2 regions of the Rossellomorea marisflavi genome follow, and region 1 is predicted to be linked to the other one. Evidence: riboswitches for the same ligand, from Rfam matches in the RefSeq annotation. Region 1 holds a riboswitch; the other holds the start of a gene.

Region 1 (4,883 bases):
TCATCATCGCGGTGACCGCCATCAACTTTGTGGTGCTATTGCGGACATTTTTGGACCTGGTGAAAGATCCCCATGCGGAGAAGCAGACAAAAGCGATGGTACAATCCACATTTTTCATTGGGTACGCCCTCATGACGGCGGTCCCCATCATCGCTGTTGTGGCAAGTCTCATTGCAGCAGGTTGATCCCACATAAAAAAGGAGGCTCATCAGCCTCCTTTTTTATAGTTGATTTATTTTTCGCGTTTCCTCCACTTATCAGAAAGGTCCTGAATATGGGAAGGTCCGGTCCGACAGCAGCCACCAATGATTTTGGCACCTGCTTCGAACCAGGCATCGGACTGGTCAATGAAACTTCCGCATGTTTCCTGGCCATGCCAGGTTTTGGTCTCAGCATCATAGGTTTCACCTGAATTCGGATAGACGATGATCGGTTGATCTGTATGCTGGTGAAGGATTTTGACAGCTTCCGTCGCTTCCGGGATCGGTGCACAGTTCACACCGATTGCAGCAATCTGCTCTATATCCTTGAAGGCAAGTGCGCAATCGGCAACCCTCGTCCCATCACTGATCCGGGATCCATCCCTCAACGAGAAGGATAACCAGGCATAAACACCGGGATTCTCATTCAATAAGGATACCAACACTTCCGCTTCTTCAAATGAAGGGATGGTTTCAAAAGCCAGAACGTCGGCTCCGGCTTCTACAAGGGCCTGAATCCGGGGACGATGGAAGGCTGCAAGCTCTTCCTTTGAAATGCCGTAATCCCCGCGATACTCGGACCCATCTGCCAGATACGCACCGTACGGACCGACAGAGGCCGCTACGAAAGGCTTATGACGACCGTTGTCCCGACTGCCTTCTTCATCCCAGAATGAATCCCTTGCTTCTTTTGCCAGGAATACGGTTTGCTTGATCAGACCAATGGCCTCCTCCTCGCCTATCCCTCGTTTACCGAAGCCCTCCACTGTTGCCTGGTAGCTTGCTGTGATGGCACAATCGGCTCCGGCTCGGAAGTAGTCCGTGTGGACGGCCGAGATTGCCCCCGGGTTCTCAATGAGGGTCCGGGCAGACCAAAGGGGATGATCGAGATCGCATCCATGGGACTCCAGTTCAGTGGCGAGCGCCCCGTCCAGGATGACCGTGGCGTGACTCCTCAAGATGGCTTCAATGGGATTGTGTTTCACTTGTGTTGACATACTCGACACTCCTCTTCTTTTTCACATAGTTTGTCACATAGTACGCTGCATAACAGAAGCCGACGAACGGGATCGTGCAGTAAAGTGCCACCCTCTGACCTTCATCGAATGCAATACCGATGACGGATGCAAGGCAGAGAAAGAACGATGCAATCGGGACAAATGGATACAACGGCGTCTTATATGCCAGGTCCTTCACGCTGTTACCTTCTTTGATGAAGCGTCTCCTGAAGAAGAACTGCGATGCACTTATGCTCATCCAGACAAATACGACAGCCAGTCCGGAAATCGACACCAATAAGATATATACTGTATCGGGTGCGTAAATGCTTGATAAGAGTGCAAGCCCGCCTCCCAACATGCTGGTGATGGTGGCTACGAGGGGGACACCCGATTTGGTCAATTTACCGAAGAAAGACGGTATGGTCTTTTTGTCTGCAAGTGACCAAAGCATCCTGGAAGAAGCGTACAAGCCTGAATTGGCTGCGGAGAGGATGGCGGTGATGATCACCACATTCATAAGGTCTGCCGCATATGGTATCCCGATCCTGCCGAGTACGGCGACGAATGGACTTTCCAATACGCTTGCCGCTTCACTTGGGAGGAGGGCAGAAAGCACCACGATCGTCCCTACATAGAAGATGACGAGTCTGATAAGGGTTGTACGGATCGCCTTTGGAATCGTTTTGGTAGGCTCCTTCGTTTCACCCGCTGCTACCCCGATCAGTTCGGTGCCGGAGAAGGCAAAATTGACGGCAAGCATTGTCATGATAATGGCAAATGCCCCATTCGGGAATAACCCCGCATCGGTGATATTCGTGAAGAATGGTGCCGGGGATGAATCGGCAAGGGGCACGAAGCCGACGATGGCAGCCCCTCCTGCAATGATGAAAAAGACAATGGCGACTACCTTGACAAGGGAGAACCAGAATTCAGATTCTGCAAAAAATCGGACCGTGAACGCATTCATACCGAAGATGATGGCTGCAAATAACCCACTCCAGATCCATACGCTCACTGATGGGAACCACCGCTGCATCATCAGACCGGCAGCCGTGAATTCAGATCCAAGGGCAACCGTCCAAGTCAGCCAGTACAACCAGCCGACGGCATAACCGGTACCCGGCCCGATGTACTTTGCCGCGTAGCTGTGGAAAGATCCCGTCTCGGGCATATGTACCGAAAGCTCCCCGAGGCACATCATGACAAGATACACGACGATGGCTCCGATCAAATAAGAAAGGATCGTACCGAATGGACCTGCCTGATGGATGGTATACCCCGAGCTGAGAAAAAGCCCCGTTCCGATCACGCCCCCAAGGGAGAGCATGATCAAATGCCTTGTTTTCATTTTCCTCTTAAAGTCTTTTGCTTCAATTTTCATGTTGGCATCCTCCGCGTTCTTGATTCTGGGATGAGCAGACAAACAAAAAACGCACTCAAAACGAGTGCGTTACCGACAAATAAACTGCTTATCTATCAGGTTTGATCACCCGCTGGAATTAGCACAGTTTCTTCAGAAGAAGATCTGCTGCTGAGGCTTCAAAGGGCCAGTCCCTCCACCTCTCTGGATAAGAATTATGAGATTGTTATAAACATTAACAAGAACCCTCATTCCTGTCAATATAAAAATAGTCACACCAAAATTTCGTAAGCGCACCCACACCTTACCCTTGGTGAAAAAATACCCATTTGATTATTTCCATGGGAATACGGGAACGTATATAGAAAAAGGGGATGACACCATGCCGGAAGGACCGGAAATCAGAAGGGCTGCCGACCGTGTTCAAAAAGCGCTCGCCCATCTTCCCGTCATGGAGATTTTCTTTGCCTTCCCACAGCTAAAGGGATATGAAAGTCTCCTTCAGGGAACGAAAATTACCAGGGTGGACACGAAGGGAAAAGCGATGCTGATACGCTTTGACAACGGCTATACGATGTATTCACACAACCAGCTGTATGGAAGATGGTATGTAAAAAAAGCCTATGAATACCCAAAGACCAACCGCCAGCTGCGCGTAGCCATACACAATGAAAAGAAATCCGCTTTTCTCTACAGCGCCTCTGATATTGAAGTCATGCGGGATGAGGAGGTCCATTTACATCCCTTCATCGCACGGGTGGGTCCGGATATTCTCAGTGAAGACGTAACAAGTGGAGACATCCTGACCAGGATGGAAACATTCAGGAAACGAAAATGGGCGCATCTGCTGCTTGATCAAGGTTTCGTTGCCGGTATCGGGAACTACCTTCGCTCTGAAATTCTATTCGTCTCGGGGATCCATCCGACACTCCGTCCCATGGACTGTAGTAATGAGCAGCTGACCCTTGCTGCCGAAGCCATCATTCATTTGATGACGCAATCCTACGAAACCGCTGGGGTCACCAATGACCTACAGTTAGTAGAAAAGCTGAAACAAGAAGGTGTGACGCGGTCCCGTTACCGCCATTGGGTCTTCAATCGTGAAGGTTCCTCATGCTATCGCTGCGGGACAGAGATTGAGAAAATCACGGCCGCTTCCAGAAGGCTGTATTACTGTCCACATTGTCAGTCCAAGTAAAAATGAGGTCGGGACTAAACAAAAAAAGTACCATTTAACACGACCAGTATAGGTTCTATATACCGCTAATGATTTCCGTGCAAGACTGCGCGCGGGTAGCCCGTGAGCCTCCTCGGCACGCCTGTGGGGTCTCACATCAGCTACTCTTCCCGCTGGAGTCTTCGTCTTGCACTCCAATCAGCCGCTAGAAACAAGTAAATAAAAATAGTCATGAAACAAATTAAAACCCGAATTCATCTGCCTGTTCGGTGGCAGATGAATTCGGGTTTTACTATAGCTAAAACACGTTTTTCCAACCCTCTATTTATTATTAGATTACGCCGTCCATCCCTGCACTCGTCATAATCCCGTCGAGGGCTTCTACAAAATAGGCGTGATCAAGTCCCTGTTTGACGACGATGTCCTTCATGATGACACCCAGTTCAGTTGAAATCCTCAAGTATTCTGTTGTCATATCATCAAGTTTCGCTCTGGTTTCGGCGGCATTGTCAACGTTCACTTTCTCAATTGTCTTAATCATGTCTTCTGAGATTGCCAGATATTTGTCCTGTGTTTCTTTGTATTTCTTGATATCCCCATCCACTTCTTTGCTGTTGTCGATCGAATCAAGCAAACCCAAGGCCTCATCATGCATGCTCTTATAGACAGGTTCCTCTATCTGGATGGTCTGAAGTTCCGATTTGACCATCTGCACATCCTCTTCGGTCATGTTTTCCTTAATGTAAAAGTCGGGATTGCCAATTCCATAATCGTAGTACAACATGACCTCCATCATCCTGGCCTGGAATAAGGCAAGCTGGATTTCTTTATCGAAAGCAGCAAATTCTTCTTCACTGGCTTCAATACTGGGTCCCTGACCTGGCATCGCGGTATCTGCTTCCCCTGCAGCCGGACTGTCGAACGCATCGGAAGAGTCGTCATTGAATGGGTCTTCTTCGGTACTCAGCGAATCATCCTGGACGCTTCCATCTGCCGGAATGTCATCGATTGATGCCGTTCCCCCATCCCCCGATGCAGTACCTTCTTCCTCTGTTGCCGTGGCATCCGTCGAATCTTCCGCATCTGCTTCTCCAGATTGATCACTGTCATCTTTCTTGGCGGTCTTTTCTTCACCCGTTTGTTCC
Region 2 (4,883 bases), 500 kb from region 1:
GGCGGTGGTTTCCGTCGCCCCGTCCTCTGGGCCGAATCCAGCATCGACGACCCTTTCCGTCCTCATCCAACCGGGGCACAGCGCCACTGCCGACACATTGTATTCCTTCAGTTCCTTTGCCATCACCAAGGTCATCCGGTTGACGGCATTCATGGCAAGATCATAGTACAAGTTAGCTGAAATCGTATCACCGAGCTGGGCGGTGATGTTGACGATCAGCCCTTTTTGCTGCGGGATCATGAGGAGAACGGCATCCCGGGCAGTGAGAACGTAGGCATGGGCACCCGCACCCATCATCGCATCCCAGTGTTCCTCCGGCGCTCCCAGAAGCGCCTGCCTCCTGCACGGGGAAGCGAGCTTTCCGAACCGCCGAACACGCTGTTGACGAGAAGATCGATGCGGCCATGTTCGTCTTTGATACCATCGAATAAACGGCGGACATCGGTTGAGTCGGTATGATCACAGCGAACGGCGATCCCCTTCCCCCCGCGTGCCGTGACTCCTGCGGCCGTTTCTTCGATTGTTTCCGGTCGGTTGTCGGTTGTAGATCCCTGAATGCTTCGTCCTGTCACATAGACAGTTGCCCCAGCTTCGCCTAGCTCGTAGGCAATTCCCCTGCCTGCTCCGCGGGATGCACCGGTGACGAGGGCGATGGTGTTTTGTAGTGGTTTCATGGTCAAAATCCCTTCATGTTAGGTGGTTTTGATTCTGGACGGGTCTTGTTTGGTCACATTTTCGGGAAAACAGGATGAAATGGCATACTTTCTTCATTTTTAAATTCCTTATATATCCAATTATATCATTCCACCTCCATTTTCTACCGACTTTTAAACTTTTTCTATCAACTTTGGGAAATTTATTATCAACTTTCGAGATTTTACTTCCAACTTTTTTCGGGCAGGCTTTTTTATTTTCAACTCTTCGAGGTTACTGTCAACTCGGGAACGGTACTTCCAACTTCACACGTATATTACCAACTTCCGCCCACCTAAGACTCCAAATCTTCCAATCCATCACTCCCCCAAACAAAAAAAGCCCCGACCGCTTCATAAAAAAATGAAGCTCCGGGACCGTCCAATGCACCTATTCGATATACGTCACGCTGGCCACATACCCATCATTCGCTTCCTCTGCCTTCAACACCCAGTTGCTTGAGAGCAGCTTCTTCAACTGGATCAGCTCTTCCACGCTGAGGTGCAGTCCTTCAATCCCGTTGTCCAAGTCGGTAAACGGCTTGCGGAATTTCATGCGAAGAAGGTTACGAAGGCCGTTGTAGGTAACGAATTTGATCTGGTAGCCATCATTCAGGATGCTCTCCAGCGCGTGCCGATCCTCGGCGAGTTTCAGCAAAGCATCGAAGTTCCCTTCTGGATCTGCCTCCAACAGTCGCGTTGTATCTCCACTTGCTGCGGCCTCAAGCAGTATCTCATTGGTGATGCCTTTTTCGCGGAGGGATTCGATGGCGTAGGCGTCCATCATCGTGATTTTGTAGGTTGTCATCTATGTATCTCCTATTCTTCTGTTAAGTTAAAAAACGTAGTGCTCGGCCAGTTTGATGAAGGCTTTGCCCGTGTGAACGAGTGCGCGTTCGTCGATGTCGAAGCGCGGGTGGTGATGGGAGTACTGGGTTGCCAGGTCATCCGTCCGGGATCCGACTCGGAAGAAGGTACCGGGCTTTTCCTGAAGGTAATAGGCGAAGTCTTCAGCGCCCATGGTCGGCTCTGACTCGGCCACAGGTCCAAGATCAGCGAAGAGGCGACGGGCAATTTCCGTTTCCTCCGGATGGTTATAGAGGGCCGGGTAGCCACGCAGATAGTCGATGCTGTGCGTCGCCTTGAATCCGGATGTGATGCCGGCGACAATCGAATGGATCTCTTCCTGGACCTGGTCGCGCACTTCGCCTTCGAATGTACGCACTGTGCCTTCGATGGTGACGTTGTCGGGGATCACGTTGAAGGCGGTTCCGGCTTTGAAAATGCCGATGGTGACGACGGCGGATTTCAGGGGATCGACCTTCCTGCTCACGATCTGCTGGAGGGCGTTGACGACGGTCGTGCCGATCACGAGTGGATCGATCGTCGTGTGCGGCCTTGCGCCGTGACCGCCGAGGCCATTGATGTGGATGGCGAATTTATCGACGGCTGCCATGCGGAAGCCTTCTCCGACGCCGTAAGACCCAAGTGGCAAATCCGATGCAAGATGGGCTCCGAATACATGGTCCACTCCTTCAAGCACGCCTTCTTCGATCATGAATTTGGCTCCGCCCGGCGGTGTTTCTTCTGCCGGCTGGAAGAGGAAGATGAGTGTGCCGTTGATGTCTTGTCCATATTGACTCAGCACCTTGGCAACAGACAACAGGGCGGACGTATGCCCGTCATGGCCACATGCGTGCATCACGCCGGGATTCTTGGATTTGTACGGTGCGTCTTTTTCATCCGTGATCGGCAAGGCATCGAAGTCGGCCCGGAAGGCGATCGTCTTGCCCGGCTTCGCCCCGCGGAGCGTGCCGGTGATGCCGTTGCCGCCGATTCCGGTCTTCACCTCAAGCCCGAACTCACGCAGATTTCTTTCGATGAAGCGAGCGGTTTCGGTTTCCTGGAAGGATAGCTCGGGATTCTCGTGGAGATGCCGCCTCCAGCTTCGTGTTTCTTCAAAGTTTCCTTCAAGTTCTGTATACATCTCTTGTCTCGTCATGCTCTTCCTCCTTCTCTTCATAAAAAAAGACCTCTCCAAGAGGCCTCTTTCATCAGCCTCTTATCGTTCAGACGCACTGTCTGCTGGATTTGGCACCGTGGATCCGGTTGCCGAGGCTTCATGGGGCCAGTCCCTCCGCCTCTCTTCATAAGAGCATTGCACTATTCAGTTGAGTTCTTTCAGGACCCGGTCGATCGCATCCCTCAGCTTTGAAAGGGTCGGGTAGTCTTCCAGTTTCATATAGAAGGTTTTTGAGAAGGTCTTCACATTGAAAAACAGAGTCCAGTAGGCCTCTTCCTCAAGTTCGGCTTTCTGCTTCTCTAGCATCTCAGGAAGTTTTTCCACCAGCGTTATGACTTCCCCCTCATCCATCCCCTGCCAGATCATCTGAAGGATCGGGACGAGGAGCCGCTCATCTTCATCATGGATATAGGCATGGTGTGACACCAACACCTTTTCCCATAGTGCCTTCAGCAGGACCGGGAACATATCCTGATCGACTTTTGGGTTCAGCACGAGCTCATCCACCATGTCTGCTGCGTGGGCGACACTGTGGGCCCATCCCTTTTCCTCGACGAAGCCGCGCACGTCCTGTTCCTGCTCCAGGTATTCCACCGTGATATCGGCTGCTTCCTGGATCTTATCCTCTGATAAGAAATCGGCCTCTTTGTCCCGTCCAAGGACGAGTGCCATGAGGAGGGTCGTGAAGGCGCGCGTGAAGACGGAATCCGTCCCTTCCTCACCGATCCCCTTCATAAGAAGATGATCCATGGAAAGGTCGAGGAGATCCTTCAGGACTTCGGTATGGAGTCTGTCTTCCTCAATGATCAATCGGTAAAAGGTGGTGTAAATCAATTTGTCTCGGAGAACGGGATCCGGCGTCCCGATATGCTCCACCATGGCCAGGAGTACGTCCAGTTGTTTCCCTTCTTCGACATCCCCTTGCTGCAGAAGTGACTTTAATTCTGCTTCAGGTAAGAAGGTTTGACCTGTTACATCGCTCATTCGATTCTCTTGCCCCTTTGTGATCGTATTGCAGTCGAAGGACTGTTCTCTATCTCTACTTTTCTTTCCATACAATACCCAGGACATGTTCCGTTGAAACTGTTCCGCGTCTGTATGTGCCATTACTATTATTCATCGGCTAATCAGCACAGGTGTTTAGCAGAACGATGGTAAATTTACACAAATTCATTCACAGCATCCTCTTCCGACCAAACCTTGATTCCATGTCTTCTCAAGAGTGCGGTTGTCACACCTTCCCCGGGAATCTTCTCTCCGGAAAAATCCCCATTGTAGATCATGGAGCTGCCGCAGGAAGGACTGTTTTCCTTCAAGACGATCTCCGTCGCCCCCATCTTCCGGCAAATGGCGAGGGTCTCAGCAGCACCGGCTACATATTGATCCGTCACATCCGCTCCTGAACGGTCCAGCACGCGAGCCGTACCGTCGAGCACATCCTCACCCGTACCGCCCTGGATCTCGGCAGGCTCACGCGGGGTTTGGAATCCACCCAGAATCTCAGGGCAGACCGTGACGGCCTTACCCGAACTGACCATCTCTCCGATCACGTCTTCGAGGCAATCCGTCCCATTGTATCGTACCTTCATGCCTGCAAGACATGCGCTTACCACCAGCATGCCTGAACGCCCCCTTATGAACAACTATTCAATTCTTATTATTTCAAATTTTCAACCTTTGTACAACAAAAATAAAACTTTTGCCAATATCAGTCATAATGTCTCATGATGGGTGCAGAATCGACAGACCCCTTCACTTGCTAAACCTTCCGACCCGCGTTATACTTGCACCTTTGATTCTTAACGACAACTCAGAGGAGGCTGACAAGATGGAAAACTTTACGTATCATAATCCAACGAAACTGATTTTCGGAAAAAATCAGGTCAATGCATTGACGGACTTGATCCCCCAGTACGGAAAGAACGTCCTGCTTGTATACGGAGGCGGAAGCATCAAGCGCAACGGCCTGTATGATCAGGTGCTGGACATCCTGAAGAACCTTGACGTGAACGTATCCGAGCTTGCAGGGGTCGAACCGAACCCGCGTCTATCCACGGTCCGGAAAGGAATCGACATCTGCCGTGAGGAGAACATCGACTTCATGCTCGCCGTCGGTGGAGGAAGCGTGATCGACTGCACGAAAGCCATCGCTGCTGGTGCAAAGTATG

What was found. Region 1 has a riboswitch for S-adenosylmethionine ahead of mmuP (S-methylmethionine permease). Riboswitches for the same ligand answer to the same signal wherever they lie in the genome.
Region 2: linked by a shared signal. The riboswitch ahead of K6T23_RS03705 (M20 metallopeptidase family protein) and the one ahead of mmuP (S-methylmethionine permease) in region 1 are both predicted to bind S-adenosylmethionine.

The regions. Positions count from the first base shown of each region.
Region 1 is NZ_CP081870.1:1,209,309-1,214,191, reverse strand. It holds gene K6T23_RS06535 (ATP synthase subunit c family protein) at 1-185, shown strand, start outside; gene mmuM (homocysteine S-methyltransferase) at 233-1,198, opposite strand; gene mmuP (S-methylmethionine permease) at 1,167-2,582, opposite strand; SAM riboswitch class I at 2,668-2,776, opposite strand; gene nei (endonuclease VIII) at 2,944-3,759, shown strand; gene K6T23_RS06515 (ICP22 family protein) at 4,070-4,883, opposite strand, start outside.
Region 2 is NZ_CP081870.1:713,281-718,163, reverse strand. It holds gene K6T23_RS22155 (SDR family NAD(P)-dependent oxidoreductase) at 1-297, opposite strand, end outside; gene K6T23_RS22150 (SDR family NAD(P)-dependent oxidoreductase) at 294-674, opposite strand; gene K6T23_RS03710 (hypothetical protein) at 1,084-1,500, opposite strand; gene K6T23_RS03705 (M20 metallopeptidase family protein) at 1,528-2,694, opposite strand; SAM riboswitch class I at 2,752-2,848, opposite strand; gene K6T23_RS03700 (DUF2785 domain-containing protein) at 2,860-3,786, opposite strand; gene K6T23_RS03695 (2-thiouracil desulfurase family protein) at 3,876-4,334, opposite strand; gene K6T23_RS03690 (iron-containing alcohol dehydrogenase) at 4,544-4,883, shown strand, end outside.